3 regions of the Micromonospora sp. CA-259024 genome follow, and region 3 is predicted to be linked to each of the others. Evidence: riboswitches for the same ligand, from Rfam matches in the RefSeq annotation. Region 3 holds a riboswitch; each other region holds the start of a gene.
The links. Region 3 has a riboswitch for cobalamin ahead of bluB (5,6-dimethylbenzimidazole synthase). Riboswitches for the same ligand answer to the same signal wherever they lie in the genome.

Region 1 (6,788 bases), 320 kb from region 3:
AACAGGTTCAGCGACTGGGACTGGTCGATGAACGGGGCGCGGGCGGCGGCCAGGTCGATCAGCGCGCGCTGCGGCAGCTCCCACGCGGTACGGAACAGCTCCCGGACACCGGACGGCAGCTCCGCGATGTCCTGCACCGACCCCTCCGCCCGCTTGATCGCCGACCGGATCCGGTCGGTCCACAGGCCACGGGCCTTCAGCTCGCGGACCAGCGCGGTGTTGACCTGGAGGAACTCCCCCGACAGGGTCTCGCGCTTGAACAGGTTGGACACCTGCGGCTCGATGCACTCGTAGCACCCCGCGATCGAGGCGATGGTCGCGGTCGGGGCGACCGCCACCAGCAGCGAGTTGCGCAGCCCGTACGCCTCGACCTGCTCGCGCAGCGCGGCCCAGCGCGCGGTCTGCGTTCCCTCGACACCCCACAGGTCGGGCTGGAGCTGGCCCCGTGCGGCCCGGGTCTGCCCGTACGCCGGATGCGCGCCGAAGCGGCGCGCCAGGTCGGCGGAGGTCTCCAGCGCGGTCAGGTACAGCTCCTCGCTGATCCGGGTGGACAGCTCGCGCGCGGCCGGGGAGTCGAACGGCAGCCGCAGCGCGAAGAACACGTCCTGCAGGCCCATCAGCCCGAGCCCGACCGGCCGCCAGCGTGGGTTGCTCGCCGCCGCCTGCGGGGTCGGGTAGTAGTTGATGTCGATGACGCGGTCCAGGAACGTCACGGCGGTACGCACCGTGGCGCGCAGCCGCTGCCAGTCGACGCCGCCGTCGGTGAGGTGGGCGGCGACGTTCACCGACCCGAGGTTGCACACCGCGGTCTCGGCGTCGCTGGACACCTCGACGATCTCGGTGCAGAGGTTGGACAGGTGCACCACGTTGCCCGGTTCGGCGGTCTGGTTGCACAGGCGGTTGGCGGCGTCCTTGAAGGTCATCCACCCGTTGCCGGTCTGGGCGAGGGTGCGCATCATCTTCCCGTACAGCTCCCGCGCCGGGACCTGCCGCACGTGGCGACCCTGCGCCTCGGCCTCCCGGTACGCGGCGTCGAACCGCTCCCCCCACAGGTCGGGCAGCTCCGGCACCTCACTCGGGTCGAACAGCGACCACATCTCGTCGGCCTCGACCCGGCGCATGAACTCGTCCGGGATCCAGTTGGCCAGGTTCAGGTTGTGGGCACGCCGGGCGTCCTCGCCGGTGTTGTCCCGCAGTTGCAGGAACTCCTCGATGTCCGGGTGCCACGGCTCCAGGTACACGCAGGCCGCGCCCTTGCGCCGGCCGCCCTGGTTGACCGCGGCGACGCTGGCGTCCAGCGTGCGCAGCCACGGCACGATCCCGTTGGACTGCCCGTTGGTGCCGCGGATCAGCGCGCCCCGGGATCGGACCCGGGAGTACGCGATGCCGATGCCGCCGGCGAACTTGGACAGGTTGGCGACCTGGGCGTACCGCTGGTAGATCGAGTCCAGCTCGTCGAGCGGGGAGTCGACCAGGTAGCAGGAGGACATCTGGGTGTGCCGGGTGCCGGAGTTGAACAACGTCGGCGAGCTGGGCAGGTAGGCCAGGCTGGACATCAGGCGGTAGAAGTCGACCGCCTCGTCCGGCGTACGGGACAGCCCGCAGGCCACCCGCAGCAGCCAGTACTGCGGGGTCTCCAGGACCAGCCGGCTGGTGGGGTGGCGCAACAGGTACCGGTCGTACACCGTGCGCAGGCCGAAGTACTCGAACCGCCGGTCGCCGTCCGGGTCGATGGCGTCGTCGAGCATCGTGGCGTGCGCGGCGACGAAGGCGGCGGTGTCGTCACCGATCAGACCCTCGGCGTGGCCGACCCGGATCGCCGCGCTGAACGAGGTGACGCCCTGCCGGCGTACCTCCTTCCCGACGTAGCCGGACAGCAGCCGGGCGGCGAGGCGCGAGTACTGCGGTTCCTCGCCGATCATCTCTGCGGCGGTCTGGATGGACAGCCGGTCCAGCTCGGCCGTCGTCGCGCCGTCGTACAGACCGCTGATCGTGCGGGTCGCCACGCGCATCGGATCGACGTCGGCGAGGTCGTCGGCCCACCGCTCGACCGCCCGGACGATCTTGTTCACGTCCACCGGCTCGGTGGCACCGTTGCGCTTGCGGACCTGCATCGGCGTCCGCCGCAGGGCCGTGTCGCCGCTGGCCGGGACAACGTCGGTGACTGTCACCACTCACTCCTCGCGAGTTCGAGACCTGATGGCCCTCGGACGCGAGGAGACGGACACCGGCGGACGCCACACCCCGGGCAGGGCGTGGGTCAGGTGGCGTCAGCCGTCCCACGCGGCCTCGGACCGCCGCCCACCCGGATGCGGGTGTACGGCGCGCTGGCAGGTCTTCGGACTCGCAGGCGCGACCGGGCTCGCCGGTCTCCTACTGGCCGTCGCTTCCCAGGCCGATTGGTGGCCCAGTGCTGATGACGGCGGTCGTTCCCACTCACCGCTGCGGGACAGTCCCGGATTCCCACCGGGTTCCCTCTTGCCTCGACCGCTCGGGCTGAGCGGTCGAACCAGCTGCGCTCGACACCATATATAGGGACACTGCCGTTGTCACACCCCACATGTCGGTCTCCGGCGTGTCGGCGGCGCGCTGGTGACGACCGTCACCCGTCTCCGAGCCGGCGGGTCAGCCCGCGACGGCCACCGGCTGCGGGGCGTGCGAGCGTCGCTCGACCGTGAAGCTGACACCCGCCAGGCCCAGCCCGAGGATCGCGAGGCCCACGCCGACCCAGCCCGGCGCGAGGTAGCCGAAGCCCGCGGCGATGGCGACGCTGCCGAGCGCGGCGCCGAGGCTGTTCGCGATGTTCATGGCCGACTGGTTCATCGCCGCGCCCATCAACTGGGCGCCCGGTGCGACCGTGATCAGGCGCCCCTGCAGGACCGGCCCCAGGTAGAGGCTCGTCGCGCCCACCAGGAACGCGCCCACGAAGAGGCCGACACGGTTCGACGCGACGAGGCTGAACACGGCGATGCTCACGATCATGGCGGCAAAGCCGACGATCATGCTCCGGCGCAGGTCCCGGTCCGCGAGCCAGCCCCCCAGGGCGTTGCCGACGGTCATGCCCAGGCCCACGGCGACCAGCGCCCACGGCACCGTCGCGGCCGAAAGGCCGGCGACGTCGGTGGTGACCGGCGCGATGTACGTGTTGACCGCGAAGAAACCGGCGAAGCCCACCGCCCCCGTGGCCGCGACGAGCCACACCTGGGCGGTCCGCAGCGCCCTCAGCTCGGCGGCCGGCGAGCCGTCGACCGCCGCGACGACCTCCGGCACGACCGCCAGCACCGCCAGCAGGGTCAGCACGAACACCCCGGCGATGATCAGGTAGGCGGTACGCCAACCGGCCGCCTGCCCGAGCCGGGTGATCAGGGGTACGCCCACCACGTTGCTCACGGTCAGGCCGCTGAGCACGACGGCGAACCCCCGGGCCTCGTTACCGGGGCCCAGCAGGGTTGCCGCGAGCAGGCCGGCGGCCCCGAAGTACGCGCCGTGCGGCAGCGCGGCGACGAACCGCGCCACCAGCACCAGGTCGAACGTCGGCGCGGTCGCCGACGCGATGGTGCCGACGACGAAGAGGACGAGCAGCCCGAGTACCAGCTTCTTGCGCGGCAGCCGGGCGGACAGTGCGGCGATCAGGGGCGCGCCCACGACCACGCCGAGCGCGTACGCGGTGATCATCCAGCCCGCGCGGGCCACCGCGTCCGACGACGACTGGGCGTACTGCTGCGGGAGGAGACCGCGTGCGATGTCGGGCAGCAGGCCCATCGCCACGAACTCGGTCAGGCCGACCGCCACACCGCCCAGCGCCAGCGCGAGAACTGCCGCCAGGCGTCGACCTCTGCTCAATCCATGCACCGAGCGAATTTAGCAACAGCGTTGCGTAATAGGGTGGCGAGATGACGCGCACCACAGCGGACGTCACCTTCCTGCGTGGCTACAACCAGGCGCTGGTCATGGCGGTGGGACGCACCGCGCGGACGTTCGAGCGGTCGACCGTGGTCGGCGCCACCGGTCTGACACCACAGGCCGTCTCCAAGGTGATCGCCCGCCTGACCGCCGACGGCCTGATTCGTCCCGCCGGCGTCCGCCGCCCCGGCATCGGCAAGCCCGCGGTCGTCTACGAACTCGTCCCGGACAGCCGGTACGCGATCGGCGCCCACGTCGCCCGCCGTACGCTGCGGCTCGTCCTGGTCGACCTGGCCGGCACCGTGCACCACTCGGCGGTGAGCCCGCTGCCCGGCGACTTCACACCGGAGCAGCTTCTCGACGCCCTGAGGTCCGGCATCGACGCGATACCGGGCATCGATGACCTGCGGGGCCGGCTGACCGGCGTGGGCATCGGCATGATCGGCCCGCTGGACCACGCCCACGGCCTGGTCCGCGACGCCCACGGCCTGCGGCACTGGCACGACGTACCGCTGCGGGAGATCGCCGAGGCGCACCTGGGCCTGCCGGTGCACCTCGACAAGGACGTCACCGCGGGGATCACGGCCGAGGCGTGGCGGCACGGCGGAACGTTCGGCGACGCGGTCCTCATCATGGTCGAGTCCGGCATCGGCGGCGGCTTCTGGCTGCGCGGCACGGCCCACCGGGGCGCGCACACCAACGCCGGCGAGTTCGGCCACACCGTCGTCGAACTCGACGGGCCGCTCTGCGTCTGCGGGCGCCACGGATGTCTGGAGATCGTGCACAACCGTGCCGCCGAGGCCGGCGACATCGAACGGGCGGCCCGCGTCCTGGCGATCGGCGTCGTCAACCTGCTCCAGACGCTCGACCTCGCCCACGTGGTGCTGGCCGGCGCCGACCTCCTGCGACACGCGCAGCCGTATCTCGCGGCGGTCGAGGAGGCCGTCCACAGCGACGTACCCCGCGCGGACTGGCTCAGCACGGACGTGCGGCTGTCCAGCCTGGGCGCGGACGTGATCGCCGCGGGTGCCGCCATGCAGGTGCTCGACAAGCACTTCGGCCTTCCGGATCTCGCTCCGCTCTAGCGGCGACGACCCGCGGGACGAAGCCGGCACCCTGGCCTTCGGCGAAGGCGGGGTGCCGGCCAGCCCGTACGGGCGAGGAAGACCGGATCGATCGGTGGAGGCTATCCGCCGATCGCCACGGCGAAGATGTGCATGGTCGGCACGCCCGATGCCGGCGCGGCGCTGATGTTCGGCAGCTCGATCCGGGAGACCGGCTTGTCCTGCAACGGCACACCGACGAAGTAGATCGTCGCGGGCGTGTTCGCCCGCTGGTTGCCGGGCCGGTTCTGGTACGCCGCCACGATCGCCGCGTCCCCACCCGGCCGGGGCGCCCCGTACCAGTCCGGGGTGCCCAGCGTGAACGCCTGCCGCGTCCCGTCGGCGTAGACGACCGTGGCCGGCCCGGACACCGCACCGTAGGTGCCCGTGGCGAGGAACCCGAGCGTCCGTCCGGTGCCGGTGACCTTGAGGGCCTGGCCCTTGGCGATCGCGTTGTCGGCGCTGCCCACCGCGACCTGGGGCCAGCGGAAGTCCACGCCGCCATGCGAGACGGTGCCACCCGGGGTGACCCCGGCCTGTGCCAGCGCCTGCGCGGAGATGCTGGCGCCCCCGCCGTCGATGTTGCCGACGTCGGTGTTGGCGTCGTCGGTGACGCCGACGTTGTCGAAGCTCTCCTCCAGCGTGGTCTCCCGGCCGTCCCACACCCGGACCCGGGCGGACCCGGACGCCGTCCAGTCTCGGCCGCTCACCACGGCGGTCACCGTCACGACGCCGGCTACGGCGTCCTCGGGTGCCCGGACGGTGAACTCGACGGTCCGCTGTGCGTCGGGCTGCACGGGCTTCAGCGCGACCTGCGCCGGCGTGGCCGTCCAGCCGGCGGGCAGGGCGAGGGAAACCGTCCCCCGCGTCAACGGCATGTCGATCGCTCGGACCGTCACCGTGACCGCAGCCGACTGGCCGGAGGCCACCTCGTCCGGCGCGTCGATGAGGACCTTCTGCAGGGCGGTCACCCGGTACCGGTGGCCGGCCTGCCCGAGCAGCTCGACGACATCGGACTCGATCTTCCGCGTGGGGATCCGACCGCCCCGGGTGAGGTCGGTGATCCGGAACCGTCCCGCGAGCATCCGGCCGCGCAGACGTACCGTGCCCTTGCGGTCGGGGGTGATCTGGTATTCGTCCGCCTGCTCGTCGCTCCACACCGCGCCCACCGTGTAGCCGCCGCGACCCCGCAGGCCCTCGACCCGGCCGGTCGGCCAGGAGGCGGGCAACGCCGGCAGCAGGTGCAGCTCACCGTTGTGGCTCTGCAACAACATCTCCGCGATGCCGGACGTGGCACCGAAGTTGCCGTCGATCTGGAACGGCGGGTGCAGGTCGAACATGTTCGGTGCGAGCCGCGCCGGGGTCACCAGGTCGCCGACCAGGTCGTGCGCGCGGTCGCCCTCCTCCAACCGTGCCCAGAAGTTGATTTTCCAGGCCAACGACCAGCCCGTCCCGTCGTCGCCGCGCAGCTCCAGCGTCCGCCGGGCCGCCTGGTACAGCTCGGGGGTGTCGCGCTTGGTGATCTGATTGCTGGGGTGCAGGCCGTAGAGGTGCGAGACGTGCCGGTGACTCCGCTCGGTCTCCACCCAGTCGTAGAGCCACTCCATGATGTTGCCGCGCGAGCCGATCTTCATGGGTGCGAGCCGCTCACGCGCCGCGCGGACCTCGGCCCGGAACGCCGCGTCCACGCCGAGCGCCCCGGCCGCGCGGTCGCAGCCGTCGAACAGGTCCCGCAGGATCTGGTTGTCCATGGTGGGGCCGGCGGCGACGCTGGCGTCCGGG
Region 2 (6,788 bases), on a different contig from region 3:
GAGCCCGAGGCGGGCGGCTACACGGTCTTCCTGCTCGATGGCAGGCCGGTGGCCGGGGCGGGGCCGCCAGCCATTCCCGACCAGGTGCCGATCTGGTCGACGTACCTCGCCACCGACGACGCGGAGCTGGTCGCCGGCCGGGTCGAACGCGCCGGCGGGCAGGTCGTCGTACCGCCGTTCGAGGTCTTCGACAGAGGCTGGATGGCGGTCTTCGCCGATCCGGCCGGCGCCACGTTCAGCGTCTGGCAGCCGCTCGCGATGGCCGGCGCCGAAGTCTTCAACGTGCCGGGCGCGATGAGCTGGAACGAGCTGGTCACCCCCGACCCCGAGGGCGCGAAGGTCTTCTACGAGCTGGTGTTCGGCTGGCAGCCGGACGACCAACCGGTGGGTGAGATGACGTACACCGGGTGGCGGCTCGGTACGCAGATCGTCGCCGGGATGATGCCGCCGCTGGCCGACGACTTCCCGGCCGACCTGCCCGCGTACTGGACGGTCTATTTCGCGGTGGCCGACGCGGACGCCGCCGCGGCCCGCGCGGCCGAGTTGGGCGGGACGATCCTGGTCCCGCCCCGGGACATCCCCGCGGGCCGGTTCGCCGCCCTACGGGACCCGCAGGGCGCCCTCTTCTCCGTCATCGACCTGGGCCCCTGACCCACCCGGCACGCCGGGCGTCAGCGGCGGGGGCGGACGGGGACCACCAGGGGGCCATGGTCACCGGTGACCACCCGGACGCTGGCCCGGTAGTGGGTCGCGAGCAGGTGCTCGGTCAGCACCTCGGGCGGCGTCCCGGTGGCGACCACCTGGCCGCCGGCCAGCATCACCATCCGGTCGGCGTACTCGCCGGCCAGGGAGAGGTCGTGCATCGTGGCGAGGACGGTCAGGCCGTGCTCGCGGCGCAACTGGTCGACGAGTTCCAGCACGTCCTGCTGGTGACCGATGTCGAGTGCGCTGGTCGGCTCGTCGAGCAGCAGCAGCGTCGCGCCCTGGGCGAGCGCTCGGGCGAGGAACACCCGCTGCCGTTCGCCCCCGGAGAGGGTGGCCAGTTCGCGGTGGTGGAAACCGGTGAGGTCCAACCGCCCGAGCACCTCGTGCACGGCGTCGACGTCGGCGGTCGACTCCCGGCCCAGCGTCGGGATGTACGGGGTGCGACCGAGCAGCACGTAGTCCAGCACCGACATGCCGGGCGGCACCACCGGGGACTGTGCCACCGTGGCCACCACCCGGGCGCGGTCCCGGCGGCGCAGTGCGGCGCTCGCCGTACCGAACAGGGTGATCGCCCCCGGCGCGGGCAGCAGGCCCCCGACGGCGCGCAACAGGGTCGACTTGCCGGCGCCGTTCGGGCCGATGACGGTGACCCACTCGCCGACGGCGACGGTGAGGTCGACATCGGTCAGGATCGGCGTGCCGCCGAACTCGACGTGCAGCCCGCGCACCTCGACGGCCGGCACGTCGGCGGACGCACCGCCAGCGGACGCACCGGCGGTCTCGGTGCTCACGTCAGCACCCGGCGGGCGGTCCGCAGCACGAGTACGAAGAACGGGCCGCCCAGGAGAGCGGTGACCACCCCGATCGGCACCTCGGCCGGGGCGACGGCGGTGCGGGCCACCACGTCGGTCAGCGCCAGGAACGCACCGCCGAACAGCAGTGACAACGGCAGGATCACCCGGTAGCTCGACCCGGCCAGCAGCCGGACGGTGTGCGGCACGATGATGCCGACGAAACCGATCAGGCCGGTCGCGGAGACCGCCGCCGCGGTCCCCAGGGAGGCGGCGGCGATCAGCAGGTACCGGGTGCGCTGCGGGTGCAGGCCCAGACTCCTCGCCTCGTCGTCGCCGACCGCGAGGACGTCCAGCTCGCGGCGGTGCAGCAGCACCACCACGGTGGTCAGCGCCGCGTACGGCAGCACCAGCAGCACGTCGTGCCAGCCGGCGGTGGCCAGCCGGCCGAGCAGCCAGGAGTAGACCGGCTGGATGCTGTCGGAGTGTCGTTGCAGCAGGTAGGTCTGCCCGGCGGAGAGGAAGGCGGAGACCGCCACCCCGGCCAGGATCAGCATCGCTGGTGAGCTGCTCCGCCCGCCGGCCGCACCGAGCAGGTAGGTCATCGTCACGGCGAGCAGCGAACCGGCGAACGCGGCCAGCGGGATGGTCATCGGCAGTCCGGAGATCGCGCCCTGCCGACCGGCGCCGCCGAGGGCGATCACCGCGGTGACCGCGAGGCCGGCGCCGGCGGCCACACCGAGCAGGTACGGATCGGCGAGCGGGTTGCGGAACACACCCTGGTAGCAGCCGCCGGCCAGGGCGAGCAGGCCGCCGACGAGCAGGCCCAGCACCACCCGGGGCAGCCGCAGCTCGGTGACGATAGCGATCTCCCGCTCGGACAGCCCGCTGTCCAGGTGCACCCCCGGGATCAGGTTGAGCAGCTCGGCGGCGACGCTGCCCGGGGGCAGGCTCACCGGGCCGAGCGACACCCCGGCGACGAGCGCGACGAGCACCGCGAACACCCCGGCGACCAGCCAGCGCGTGCGCAGCCCGGCGGGCCGCGCCGAGGACGGCGAAAGCCCCGGCCGCCGGGGCCCGAACCACGACCCTGGACGTCGCAGCCCGGGTCGCGGAGGCTCGGAGGGCGTCCCGGCCGGCGGGGTGGGCGGTGCCGGGGCGGGCATCTCTGGCGCCCCGGTCACCGAGCCCTCTGCCGTGAGCGACCGCGGGAGTCGCACACCCGGCTCATTCCGCGCGCTCACCGACGGACGACGGTCACGCCGGTACCTTGGCGACCGCGTCGATGATGACGCGGAGCAGGTCCACGACGCGCGGGCCCCAACGCGAGGCGATGTCGTCGTCCAGCGCGACCACCTGGTTGTTCTTCACCGCGGTGAGCCCGGCCCAGCCGCTGCGCGCCTTGACCGAGTCGGCGTTCTGCTGGCAGCACTTCGAGTCGGCCAGGAAGACGAAGTCCGGGTCGGCCTTGACGATGAACTCCTGGGACAGCTGCGGGTAGCCCCCGTTCTTGCCGTCCGCGTCGGCCGGGTCGGCGATGTTGGTCAGGCCGGCCTGGCTGTAGAGCGAGCCGATGAACGTCTTGCTGGTCGCGCTGTACAGCTCCGGGCCCAACTCGTGGTAGTAGGTGAGCTTCTCGGTACGTTGCGGCAGGTCCTTGACCAGCTTGGCGATGTCGTCCTTCATCCGGGTGGTGACGTCGGTGGCCTGGTCGGCGTGCCCGGTCAGGGTGCCCAACTCGGTGATCTGCCGGTACGAGTCGTCCAGCGTGGTCGCCGCCGGGGTCAGGTAGACCGCGATCTTCAACTTGCCGAGCTGGTCGACGATCTTGTTGGTGTCGTTGGAGAGCACCACCAGGTCGGGGTTCTTGCCAGCGATCGCCTCGGCGTTCGGCTGAAAACCGGACAGGTCGGTCTTGGGCGCGTCGGCCGGGTAGGTGGACTGGTCGTCGACGGCGGTCACCTGGGGGCCGGCACCGATCGCGAAGAGCATCTCGGTGGCGCTGGGCGACAGCGAGACGATCTTCTCGGGGCGCTTGTCGAGGGTGAGCGAACCGACCGTGACCGGGTAGGCGGCGGCTGCGGTGCCGGCGCTCGGCTGGTCGTCGGCCTTCTGGGCGCAGGCGCCGAGCGCGAGCGCGGCGACCGCGAGGGTCGCGGCGAAGAGCCGAGGGGTACGTCTGAACACGGGGTCCTCCTGTCGGTCGAGGAGTGTGGTGCTTCGCCGACAGGGACTTTCGTACGCCCGCCCACGAGGCGCCCTTCCTCGAGAGCGCGTATCGCGACCGATCCGCAGGCGACCTGGCTCGTCCCCACCGTCCGGCGGGGCATCACAGTTGCGGGACAGCGCCGGGTTTCGCACCGGCTTCGCTGCGGACTGGTCGCTAAGACGGTAGCGCACCGGCCCGGACGTGCCGGATCGATCAAGGGCAGATCGTGGCGAGTCGATCTCTTGGGCTGCCGCACGGCGGGGGCGGGGTGTCCGCCGTGGGCATATGTCCCGGATCCTGGGGTTCGGGAAGGGTGGTGGGGCCCCGCCGGGGGGCGGGACGGGGCCCCACCCGATCAGGAGGAGGTGATGGTGACGTTGTCCACAGCCGCCTCGACCAGACTGGCGCCGGAGGCGTCCGCCGCCTCGACGAGGATGCTGACCGACTGGCCGGCGTACGGGGTGAGGTTGAGGTTCGCCACCGCCCAGCTCCCGTTGCGGTTGGTCGCCGCGCCGGCCTGGGTGAGCAGCGCCGTGGTGCCGCCGTTGTGCACCACGCTCACCCGCAGGTAGTCCGCCGACGAGGCGTTCGAGCCGTGTGCCAGGTACCAGGCCAGTGAGAGGGTCAGCGTGCCGGACGACGGCAGGGTGACCGCCGGGGACCGGGCGCTGGTCGCACCGCCGTCGAGGTCGTGGTCACCGGCCGCCGTTCCGGCCAGCCGACCGGTGACCAGGTCGTTGGCACCGGCGTACGGGGTGAGCTGCTTGGCGCCGGAGGACGTGGTCGCCTGGGCGGCACCCCGTTCCCACGCCCCGATGGTGGCGGTGTCGGTGCCGCCCGGGTTGATGGTCCAGCCGGTGGCGGTCTCGAAGGTGTCCGACCAGACCGTGGTGCCCCCACCGCCGCCGCAGTACTGCGCCTGCTTGCCGATGGCCCGGTACGGGCAGTCGGCGTACTCGCTGAGCATCAGCACCGCCTCCCGGTTGCGCGACGTCTGCGCGGGGATCACCTCGTCGGGCGGGTAGAACCCGCCGCCGCTGGACGAGCCCGGGTACATCTCGAAGGTGTACGCCCAGATGCCGTGGGTGGCCCACATCCAGTCGATGCTGGTGCCGTCGGCGATGTAGAGGTCACTGGACTGTTCCGGCGTGTAGCTGTTGGTGGCCGCCATCTGCTGGCCGATGGTGGCGAAGGTGTTGTACTGGTCCGCGCTCATCCCGGACGGGTTGTTCGCGGTGGTGTAGCCGAAGGGCCAGAGCACGAGCTGCGAGTACGTGTGGAAGTCGATGTTCGCCTTGATCTGCTGGGCGCCGCCGACCACGCGACTGTTGACGAAGTTGCGCAGCGCCTGCGTCTCGGGTGCGGAGAACGCCGACGGGCCGCGGTAGGTCTCCGACGAGGTGGTTCCGGACGAGCCGCCGCAGCAGCCCCACTGGTAGGACCAGTTGCGGTTCAGGTCGGTGCCGACGTTCGACGAGCCGCTGTTGGGTTGCCGGTTCTTGCGCCAGGACCGGTACGACCCGGTGGCGATGTCGTACTCGCTGCCGTCCGGGTTGACCGACGGCACGATCCAGATCTCCCGGCTGTTGACGATGTTGGTGATCCGGGAGTCGCCGCCGTAGCTGTCGGTGAAGAGGTTGAGCAGGTAGATCGCCATCTCGACGGTCAGGTGCTCACGGGCGTGCTGCTGGGCGTTGAACAGGATCTCCGGTTCGCTCTCGTCGGTGCCGACGTTGTCGGAGATCTTCACCGCCATCAGATCGCGGCCCTCGTACGACGAACCGATGCTGATCTTGCGGGCGATCGCCGGATGGTCGGCGACGACCTGGTTCACGACGGCGGTCAGTTCCGCGTAGTCGTGGTAGTTGGAGTCGGCGGGCGGGAAAGCCAGCGTGCCCACCTCGCCGGCACCGCGCTCGGCGTTCGGCGGCGGGGCGAGCGGTTCCAGCCGGAAGCCCAGCTTGCCGATCGCGGCAGCCTCGCCCGCGGTGGCGGAGACGTGCAGCACGCCGTGTTCGGAGTAGTCGATGGCGGCTCCGGTGCGGGCCACCGCGGTGCGGTCGGCGGAGGTCCGGGGGCCGAGCACCCGGTAGCTGGCGGCGGCCGACTCGGCGGCCCGGTCCGGTGCCGGTCGGGCGGCGACCGGACCGACGGCGACGGCGACGATTCCCAGCCCGGTGACGACGGCGAGCACCAGGACGCGGCGGAGAGGGATGGCTGTGCGGAGGGCCATGGACTACCTCCTCGATGGGCGGGAGATCCCGCTCGGTGGAGGACACTTCACCATCTGTCACATGGTCATATCAATATCGATCGCTGCCTAATGCATCCCGAGCGGATCATCCCTGCGGCAATGATTTTCCATTCAGGAACATCTGGCGAAACTTCCCTCCAAGCGGAAAACTGACCAGCGACGATGCCCCTCTCGACCCCGCGGAGCACTCATGGCCAGATCCCGCCTGTGCGCGGCCGCCCTCGCCGGCGTCACCGCGCTCACCCTGCTCGCCACCACCGCGCCCGCGACGGCGGCAAGCCCTCCCACCGTCACTCACGACGAGCAGATCACCTTCCAGGACTGGTCCGGGCCCGCCGACTGGCACCGGGGCAGCCGGGCCGGCACCCGCGTGGTGCCCGGCGCCCGGGCCGGCCTCACCCTGGCCCGCCCGGCCGGCACCACCGAGTACGCCGACCCGCACACCGGCACCACCCGCACCTGGGAGTACGGCACCTGGACGTCGCCGGTGACCCGGATCGGGTTCGACGCCACCGAACTGATCGCCTCCTGGAACGCGGAGACCCCCGCCGGCACCTGGATCCAGGTGGAGATGCAGGGCAACTACACCAGCGGCGACCAGACCCCGTGGTACGTCCTGGGCCGCTGGGCGTCCGGGGACGCCGACATCAAGCGGACCAGCGTCAACCGGCAGGGCGACCCCTGGTCGACGATCTGGACCGACACCTTCAGCATCGACGACGCCGCCGTCGGGGTGCTGCTGCGGTCGTACCAGCTGCGGTTGACCCTCTACCGCGCACCCGGGCAGACCGCCGCGCCGGTGGTCCGGATGCTCGGCGCGATGAGCTCC
Region 3 (6,788 bases):
GGCCCATCGTGCTCACCCGGTTCGTCGTCGTTGCCGCCGGCAAGGAGGTCCTCCTTCGACCTCGGCCCATGGTCGAACGTCCTCGGTCACCGGCGGCGGACATGGCACGATGGCCGTGTCCTGCGCCGCCGGTGGCCGGGCACGACACTGATGGAGTCGGGATGTCAGAACTGGCCGGCACGCCGGTGCCAGGGTTGGCGAAACTGTGGACGCACGATCCGGTCACCGCCGGCCCGTATCGGCTGGTCGGCCGGCTGGGCGCGGGTGGGCAGGGGGTCGTCTATCTCGGTGAGGACGACGCCGGTGACCGGGTCGCGGTCAAGATGGTCAACGTCGATCTGAGTGATCCACGGGCGCGGTCGCAGTTCGTGAAGGAGATCGCCGCCGCACGCCGGGTCGCTCCGTTCTGCACCGCGCAGGTGCTCTTCGCCGAGGTGGACGGCGAGCGGCCCTACGTGGTCAGTGAGTTCATCGAGGGCCTGACCCTGCACCGGCACGTCCGCGAGCGCGGTCCGGTGACCGGTAACGCCCTGCACCGGCTCGCGGTCGGCACCGTCACCGCGCTCGCCGCGATCCACAGTGCCGGAGTGGTGCACTGCGATCTGAAGCCGGACAACGTGGTGCTGGGCGAGGACGGTCCTCGGGTGATCGACTTCGGCATCGCCCGCGCGTTGGGCGTCACCGAGACGGCGTCCAGCCGGGTCATGGGGACCACCGCGTACATGGCGCCCGAGCGGTTCCGCAACGACGCGGTCGGTCCGCCCTGCGACGTCTTCGCCTGGGCGGCCACGATCGCCTTCGCCGCCGGTGGTCGGCCGCCGTTCGGCAATGATTCGCTCTTCGCCGTGATGCACCGGGTGCTGCACGATCCGCCCGAGCTGCCTGCGTTGCCGCCCGTTCTGGACGAGCTGATCCGGGAGTGCCTGGCCAAGGATCCGGCGGACCGGCCGGGTGCCGAGCGCGTGCTGGTGCGGCTGCTCCGGCAGGACGGCAGGGTCACCGATCCGCTTCGTCGGGAGAACCTGCTCGAGGTCGGCAACGAGACCGCGGGCGCGCCGACGCCGAACCACCCGCTGCCCCAGGTCACGCCGGCGGCTCCACAGTCACGCCCGACGCAGCCGCAGATGCCGACCCGGCCGACGGTGCCGACCCAGGCCCGGCCGACCCAACCAGCACACCTGCCGGTGACGGAGCCCGGCGTCGGTGGAGGTGGCGGCGCGTTGCGGCGGCTGCGTAGTGAGGCCCTTGACGCCTGGGGCATCTCGACCGCGATCTTCCTCGGTTCGGCCGGCGCCGCCGCCGGCTACGTCGCGTCGAGCGCGGTCGGCCCGGCCACCGCGGTCGGGGCGGTCGCCTTCGTCGTGGTCTACCTGGTTCGGCTGCTGGTCGCGGCGGCGGTCGGAGGACCGTCCGACCGCGAGTGACCGGTGCGGTGGGTCGGGGTCGCCGGCTGGCGCCGGATCGATAGGTTGACTGCCACCAGCCGCCCGCCGAGGAGGACGTCCCGATGGCCCCATCCGCTACGCGTACGCGGCAGTGGTTGCCGTACACCGCCGCCGTCACCGCCGGGCTGGTGGTCATCGCCGGGGCGTTCGTGTTCGTCCGGCAGCGCGAAGCGGGCAACGACTGCGCCACCACCCTCCAGGTCAACTCCTCCACCGAGAAGGCGGCACTGCTGGTCGACCTGGCCGAGCGCTACAACCGCAGCGACCGGTCGATCGATGGCGGTGGCTGCGCCCAGGTGCACGTCAGCGCGTTGAACTCGGGCAAGGCCACCGAGGCGCTGGCTACCGGCTGGACCCACACCGGCCTGCCGCAACCACAGGTCTGGCTGCCGACGTCGAGCCTGTGGACCGGCCAGCTCCGGCTGCTCGACGAGGCCGCCGGGCGAGAGCTGCAGACCCCGGACCGCTACCCGTCGATCGCCAACAGCCCGCTGGTGATCGCGATGCCGCAGCCCAAGGCCGAGCTGGTACGCCAGCGCGGGTCGCTGGGCTGGGGGGAGATCCTGGGCCTCTCCGGGCGCGACGGGTGGGCGGGCTTCGGCAAGCCGGAATGGGGCCGCTTCACCTTCGGCAAGGACAACCCGAACCTGTCCACCTCCGGGCTGGCGGCGACCATCGCCACCTACTACGCGGCGGTGCAACGGTCCAGCGACCTGACCCAGTCCGACCTGGCCGACCCCGCGGTCACCCAGTTCGTCCGCCGGATCGAGGCCAACGTGTCGCACTACAGCGACGACTCGGTCGACCTGCTGCGCAGCCTCGCCGAGGCGGACCTGGCCGGCGGTGCGGGCAGTACGGACGACATGAGTGCCATCGTCCTGCAGGAGGAGCTGGTGGACCTCTACAACACGGGCGCGCTGAGCCCTCGGCAGGACGGGCAGGAGCGGGGCCGCCGGCCGAACGTCCCGCTGGTCGCCGTCCATCCCAGGGAGGGCACGTTCAACCTGGACCACCCGTTCGTGGTGCTGCCGTCGGCCGATGAGCGGCAGCGCGCGGCAGCGGCCGACTTCCAGAAATTCCTGACCATGGACGCCCAGCAGGAGAGCTTCGCCCGCCTCGGCTTCCGGGACCACGAGCGCCGCGCCTCGGCGGAGCTGCTCGCCAGCGTCGGCGCCGAGCCCACCGGCGGGCTGACCTACTTCGAGCCCCCGAACCCGGAGGTGGTCGGCGCGATGCTGGACGGCTGGCGCACGCTCCGCAAGAAGGCCAACATCCTGATCGCCCTGGACACCTCGGGGTCGATGCTGGCGAAGGTCGGCACCCGTACCCGTTTCCAGGTCGCGTCGGCGGCGGCGGGCAAGGCCCTCGCGCTGCTCAACACCGAAGACCGGGTGGGACTCTGGTCGTTCTCCTCGGAGACCAAGAATCAGCCGAAAAGCCCATACCGGGAGGAGTCCCCTCTCGGCGAGTTCGACCAGAAGCGGATCACCAGCAAGATCGCCGGCCTGCATGTCGAGGGTGGCACCGCGCTCTACGCGACGGTCCGGGCCGCACACCGAGAGCTGCTCGACCGGTACGACCCGCAGCGGATCAACGCGGTCGTCGTGCTGACCGACGGCAAGAATGAGTACAGCCGGGACAACGACCTGGCCCGGTTGCTCGCCGAGGTCGCCCTGGACCCGCAGCGTCCGGTGAAGGTGTTCTGCATCGCGTTCGACCGGGAGTCGGACTTCGCCACCCTGGACCGGATCGCCAAGGCATCGTCGGGCAAAGCTTTCGACGCCACCGATCCCGCCAAGATCGACGAGGCGTTCGTGAAGCTGGTCAGCAGCTTCTGACGCTCTCCCTGGCGCGACTGGGCCGGGCGATCGCGTCACCGAGGCCGCCCTGCTCAAGGGTCTGCCACAGACCCACGCAGGGAGAGGGGCCAGCGGTCCGTGAGGCGTTGGAAGAGGATGCGGTCCTGCCAATCGCCGACGATTCTCAGGTACGCGGGGGCGAGCCCGCACCGGGGTGGCTGGCGCGGGAGCGCCACCCCGGCCACCCGGTCACCCGGTCACCCGGTCACCCGGTCACTCGGTCGTCCAACGGTCGTGGTGGATCACCGACGAGACCGGACGTCGCTGGCGCCAACCGTGCCGCTCCAGGTCCGGCGTCTGCTCCAGATGGGTGACCGGGCCGAGGCAGAGCCACGCCACCGGGCGGACGGTGGCCGGGATGCCGAGCAGGTCGCGCAGAAACGGCTCCCGGTAGAACGAGACCCAACCGACCCCGAGCTGCTCGGCGGTCGCGGCCAACCACAGGTTCTGGATCGCCAGACAGACCGAGTAGAGGCCGGCGTCGGCGATCGCGTGACGACCGAGTACGGCCGGTCCACCCCGCTGCGGGTCGTACGTGACCACGACCGACAACGTCGACTCCCGTACGCCATCGATCTTGATCCGGGTGAAGCGTTCCGCCGCGGCACCGTCGAGAGTGGCCGCGAAGGTGTCCCGCTCCCGCTCCACGTGCCGGTGAAACTCCTGCCGCAGCTCAGGATCGCGGACCAGGATGAAGTCCCAGGGCTGGGAGATACCGACGCTCGGCGCGGCGTGCGCCGCCGTGAGGATCCGGTCCAACGTCTCGTCGGGGATCGGCGCCCCGGTGAACTGGGCACGTACGTCCCGGCGGCGGTGGATGGTCTCGTAGAATCCGGTGTTCAAGGCAGGCTCCCCTGCTTCTCGCCCCTGACGGGGCCGATGACGCGAGGCCGGTCTTCGGACTCCCGGATCTACGCTGGTCACCCGCCTTCCCAACCCCTCAGGGCCAGTGGCTGCGTCTAGTGCGCGTGGGTGGCAGCTCCCCGGTCACCGCGGCGGGCCCGTGCCGGACTCACACCGGCTTCCCGATTCTCCCCACTCGCGCGGGGCACCTCGCAACGTTTGTGCCACCGCGCACCATAGCGGCCCCGCCGAACCTGGGACGAACCCCGCCACAAGCTCGGGATTGGCGTTGCGGTGGCCGGGTTGTTCCCGGACCACCGCTACGCCGTTGCCGGTCGGAGTGAACCTTGCCTGCGGGGTGACAGTCTCGCCGCTCAGTCGGATGCCCGGCTGGGCGACGCCCGCTACCCGCGCCGCATACGTCAGGCGGAAAGTTCCGCCCGGATCAGCGCGGCCAGCTCGGCGGGCTGAGAAAGGAACGGCGAGTGCGAGGAGTTCATCCGCAACACCCGCTCGGCCCGCTTGGCCATGAGCTCCTGCGCGAAGGGCGGAAGAGCGTTGTCGGCCTCGCAAATGATGTAGGTGCTGGGAATGGTGCGCCACGCCGCCTCGGTCAGCGGCTGCTGCGTCGAGGCCCATGACTGGAGTCCGAGTCGTGCAACGGCCTGTTCCGCGATTTCCGGATCGACGTCGCCGTAGAAGACATCTCGGGGCTGCGATGGCTCGATGTGACCTTTGCTCTTCAGGTCCGTCCGCTCGTGCACCTCCCACCACGGCGGAGCAACGCCACCGGCGGTGGAGAAGAGCGAATCGCCGACGTCCGGCTGAAAAGCAGCGAGATAAACAATCCGGCGTACGTTGTCCGCGGCAGCGAGCGCCTCCGTGACCGGGGCACCACCGTAGGAGTGGGCGACGACCACGACCGGGCCGCCGATGGCGGCGACGGCGGCCTTGACCACGGCCGCGTCGTCGTAGAGGTCCCCGAGGGCAGCGGGGTCGTTGCCGCTACTGGGTAGCGCGACGGTGTGGATGTCAATATCCGGGAACTGCTCGACGAGCGACTGCCAGACCCACGGCCCGTGCCAGGCGCCGTGCACGAGAAGAAGCGACGGAATACTGTTCAAGATGATGTTCCTGCCCGCATGGATTCAAATGATCGGATCTGGAGTTCGTCGCCGCCCACGCCGTCGTGTATCGCCGCAGCGCCCCATCTCGACCGAGGACAGCGGAAATATATGCCGCTACTTTCGGGTAGCAAGGTGCGGTCGCCTATGAGCCGAGCCACAAGCCGGGCGGCAACGGTGTCACCGTGAGCAACAACACGTTGCCCGGTTTCGTGCCGAATCTATGCACGTAGACATGCACTCGATCCCCGCATTGCTGAGCGTGGCGGCACAACAAAATCGTTTCCCGTGGCTATGCGGTTGTATCTGATTCTCGGCCCCCGGATATCGACCTTTCGATGTTGCTACAGATCCTGAAAGGTCGGGTTCGTCCACTATGACCCAATGCGTCGGCGTGATCGTCGCGGCGGGGAGGCGTAGGCCGGGGTGATGAGGTATGCCTACCAGCAGGACCCGCACGCGTGGGCCGGGCTCGGCCTCGCCCAGCACCTCACCACCGGCAGTTCCACACCAGCCGAGGCCACGACATGGATCGGGACGGACGGGGCCCGGCAGTTCGCGACCGGCAACAGCCGCAGGTGGGCGGACCTGTTCATCGGCACCGGCACCTCGGCAACCGCCGCCCGAGCCGTGCAAGCTCGGACGACGGCGTTCCACCTGGGCACCGGGGCAGCCGCCCGGCGGCGAGCAGTAACCACAGCTCGCGGCGATCACGCCGATCTTCTGGCGGGTACGAGCGTCCTAGTGGCTGAGAGCAGCCACCGTCGAGGAGACCGCCGCATCGAACACCGCCTCGTCTAGCGGCTCCGCGATGGCGGTCAGCTGCACCTGCACCAGGTTGTGACCGATCCGGACCAGGCCGAACAGGGTTGTACCGGTGATCCTGCTCGAACCACTGCCGAGGGAGAGGTCATACCGCACCCGCCAGGACTCTTCCCCCACCTGGGGAGCCGGCTGGGCGCTCACGGTGAACCGCACTGGTGAGCTGCCGGGGACGGTGGCGTCGAACCGGGGGCACGCGGCGCGGGCTGCCTCGGCCTCGTCGAGAAGGGTGTCGGGCACGGGGTGGGCGTACGAGGTGACGATCACGATGACGGCCGATTGCCTGATGCTGCTCGGCAATTTCCTGGTGGCAAAGCCGCGAATCTCGTCGACCCGTTCGTCCGACTCGATCCGGCGCAGATAGTCGTCCCGGGCCAACTCCCGGCAGGCCGCCGGCGCGATGGCGGTGTCGGGGTCCTCGGTCTCCTGTTCCTGCGGCTCCGGCTTCCAGAACGCTGACAGTGGCGCCCGGACGGCGCTGGCGGCGGCACCGGCTTCCGCGACGGTAAGCAACCGGCCGGGATCCGCACCGGTCTGCGCACCGGGCGAGGCGCTGGCGTTCGGCCCGACGGTGGTCGATGACGGCACCACCACGACCGCCGGGCCGGTGGTGGCCGGCGCCCCTGTGGGCAGCAGCACCGGCCCACCGGGCAGGCCGATGACCGCCGCCGCCCCGACCAGGAGCACCGCCGTCA

Region 1: linked by a shared signal. The riboswitch ahead of ACQEUX_RS10300 (ribonucleoside-diphosphate reductase subunit alpha) and the one ahead of bluB (5,6-dimethylbenzimidazole synthase) in region 3 are both predicted to bind cobalamin.
Region 2: linked by a shared signal. The riboswitch ahead of ACQEUX_RS29280 (ABC transporter substrate-binding protein) and the one ahead of bluB (5,6-dimethylbenzimidazole synthase) in region 3 are both predicted to bind cobalamin.

What each region holds. Positions count from the first base shown of each region.
Region 1 is NZ_JBNJND010000001.1:2,345,275-2,352,062, forward strand. It holds gene ACQEUX_RS10300 (ribonucleoside-diphosphate reductase subunit alpha) at 1-2,114, opposite strand, end outside; cobalamin riboswitch at 2,313-2,529, opposite strand; gene ACQEUX_RS10305 (MFS transporter) at 2,626-3,852, opposite strand; gene ACQEUX_RS10310 (ROK family protein) at 3,894-4,988, shown strand; gene ACQEUX_RS10315 (glycosyl hydrolase family 95 catalytic domain-containing protein) at 5,090-6,788, opposite strand, start outside.
Region 2 is NZ_JBNJND010000002.1:2,087,009-2,093,796, reverse strand. It holds gene ACQEUX_RS29295 (VOC family protein) at 1-651, shown strand, start outside; gene ACQEUX_RS29290 (ABC transporter ATP-binding protein) at 672-1,448, opposite strand; gene ACQEUX_RS29285 (FecCD family ABC transporter permease) at 1,493-2,662, opposite strand; gene ACQEUX_RS29280 (ABC transporter substrate-binding protein) at 2,754-3,683, opposite strand; cobalamin riboswitch at 3,770-3,892, opposite strand; gene ACQEUX_RS29275 (M14 family metallopeptidase) at 4,061-5,938, opposite strand; gene ACQEUX_RS29270 (C39 family peptidase) at 6,150-6,788, shown strand, end outside.
Region 3 is NZ_JBNJND010000001.1:2,667,637-2,674,424, forward strand. It holds gene ACQEUX_RS11555 (serine/threonine-protein kinase) at 162-1,424, shown strand; gene ACQEUX_RS11560 (substrate-binding domain-containing protein) at 1,508-3,283, shown strand; gene bluB (5,6-dimethylbenzimidazole synthase) at 3,518-4,147, opposite strand; cobalamin riboswitch at 4,176-4,375, opposite strand; gene ACQEUX_RS11570 (alpha/beta hydrolase) at 4,570-5,271, opposite strand; gene ACQEUX_RS11575 (M48 family metalloprotease) at 6,013-6,788, opposite strand, start outside.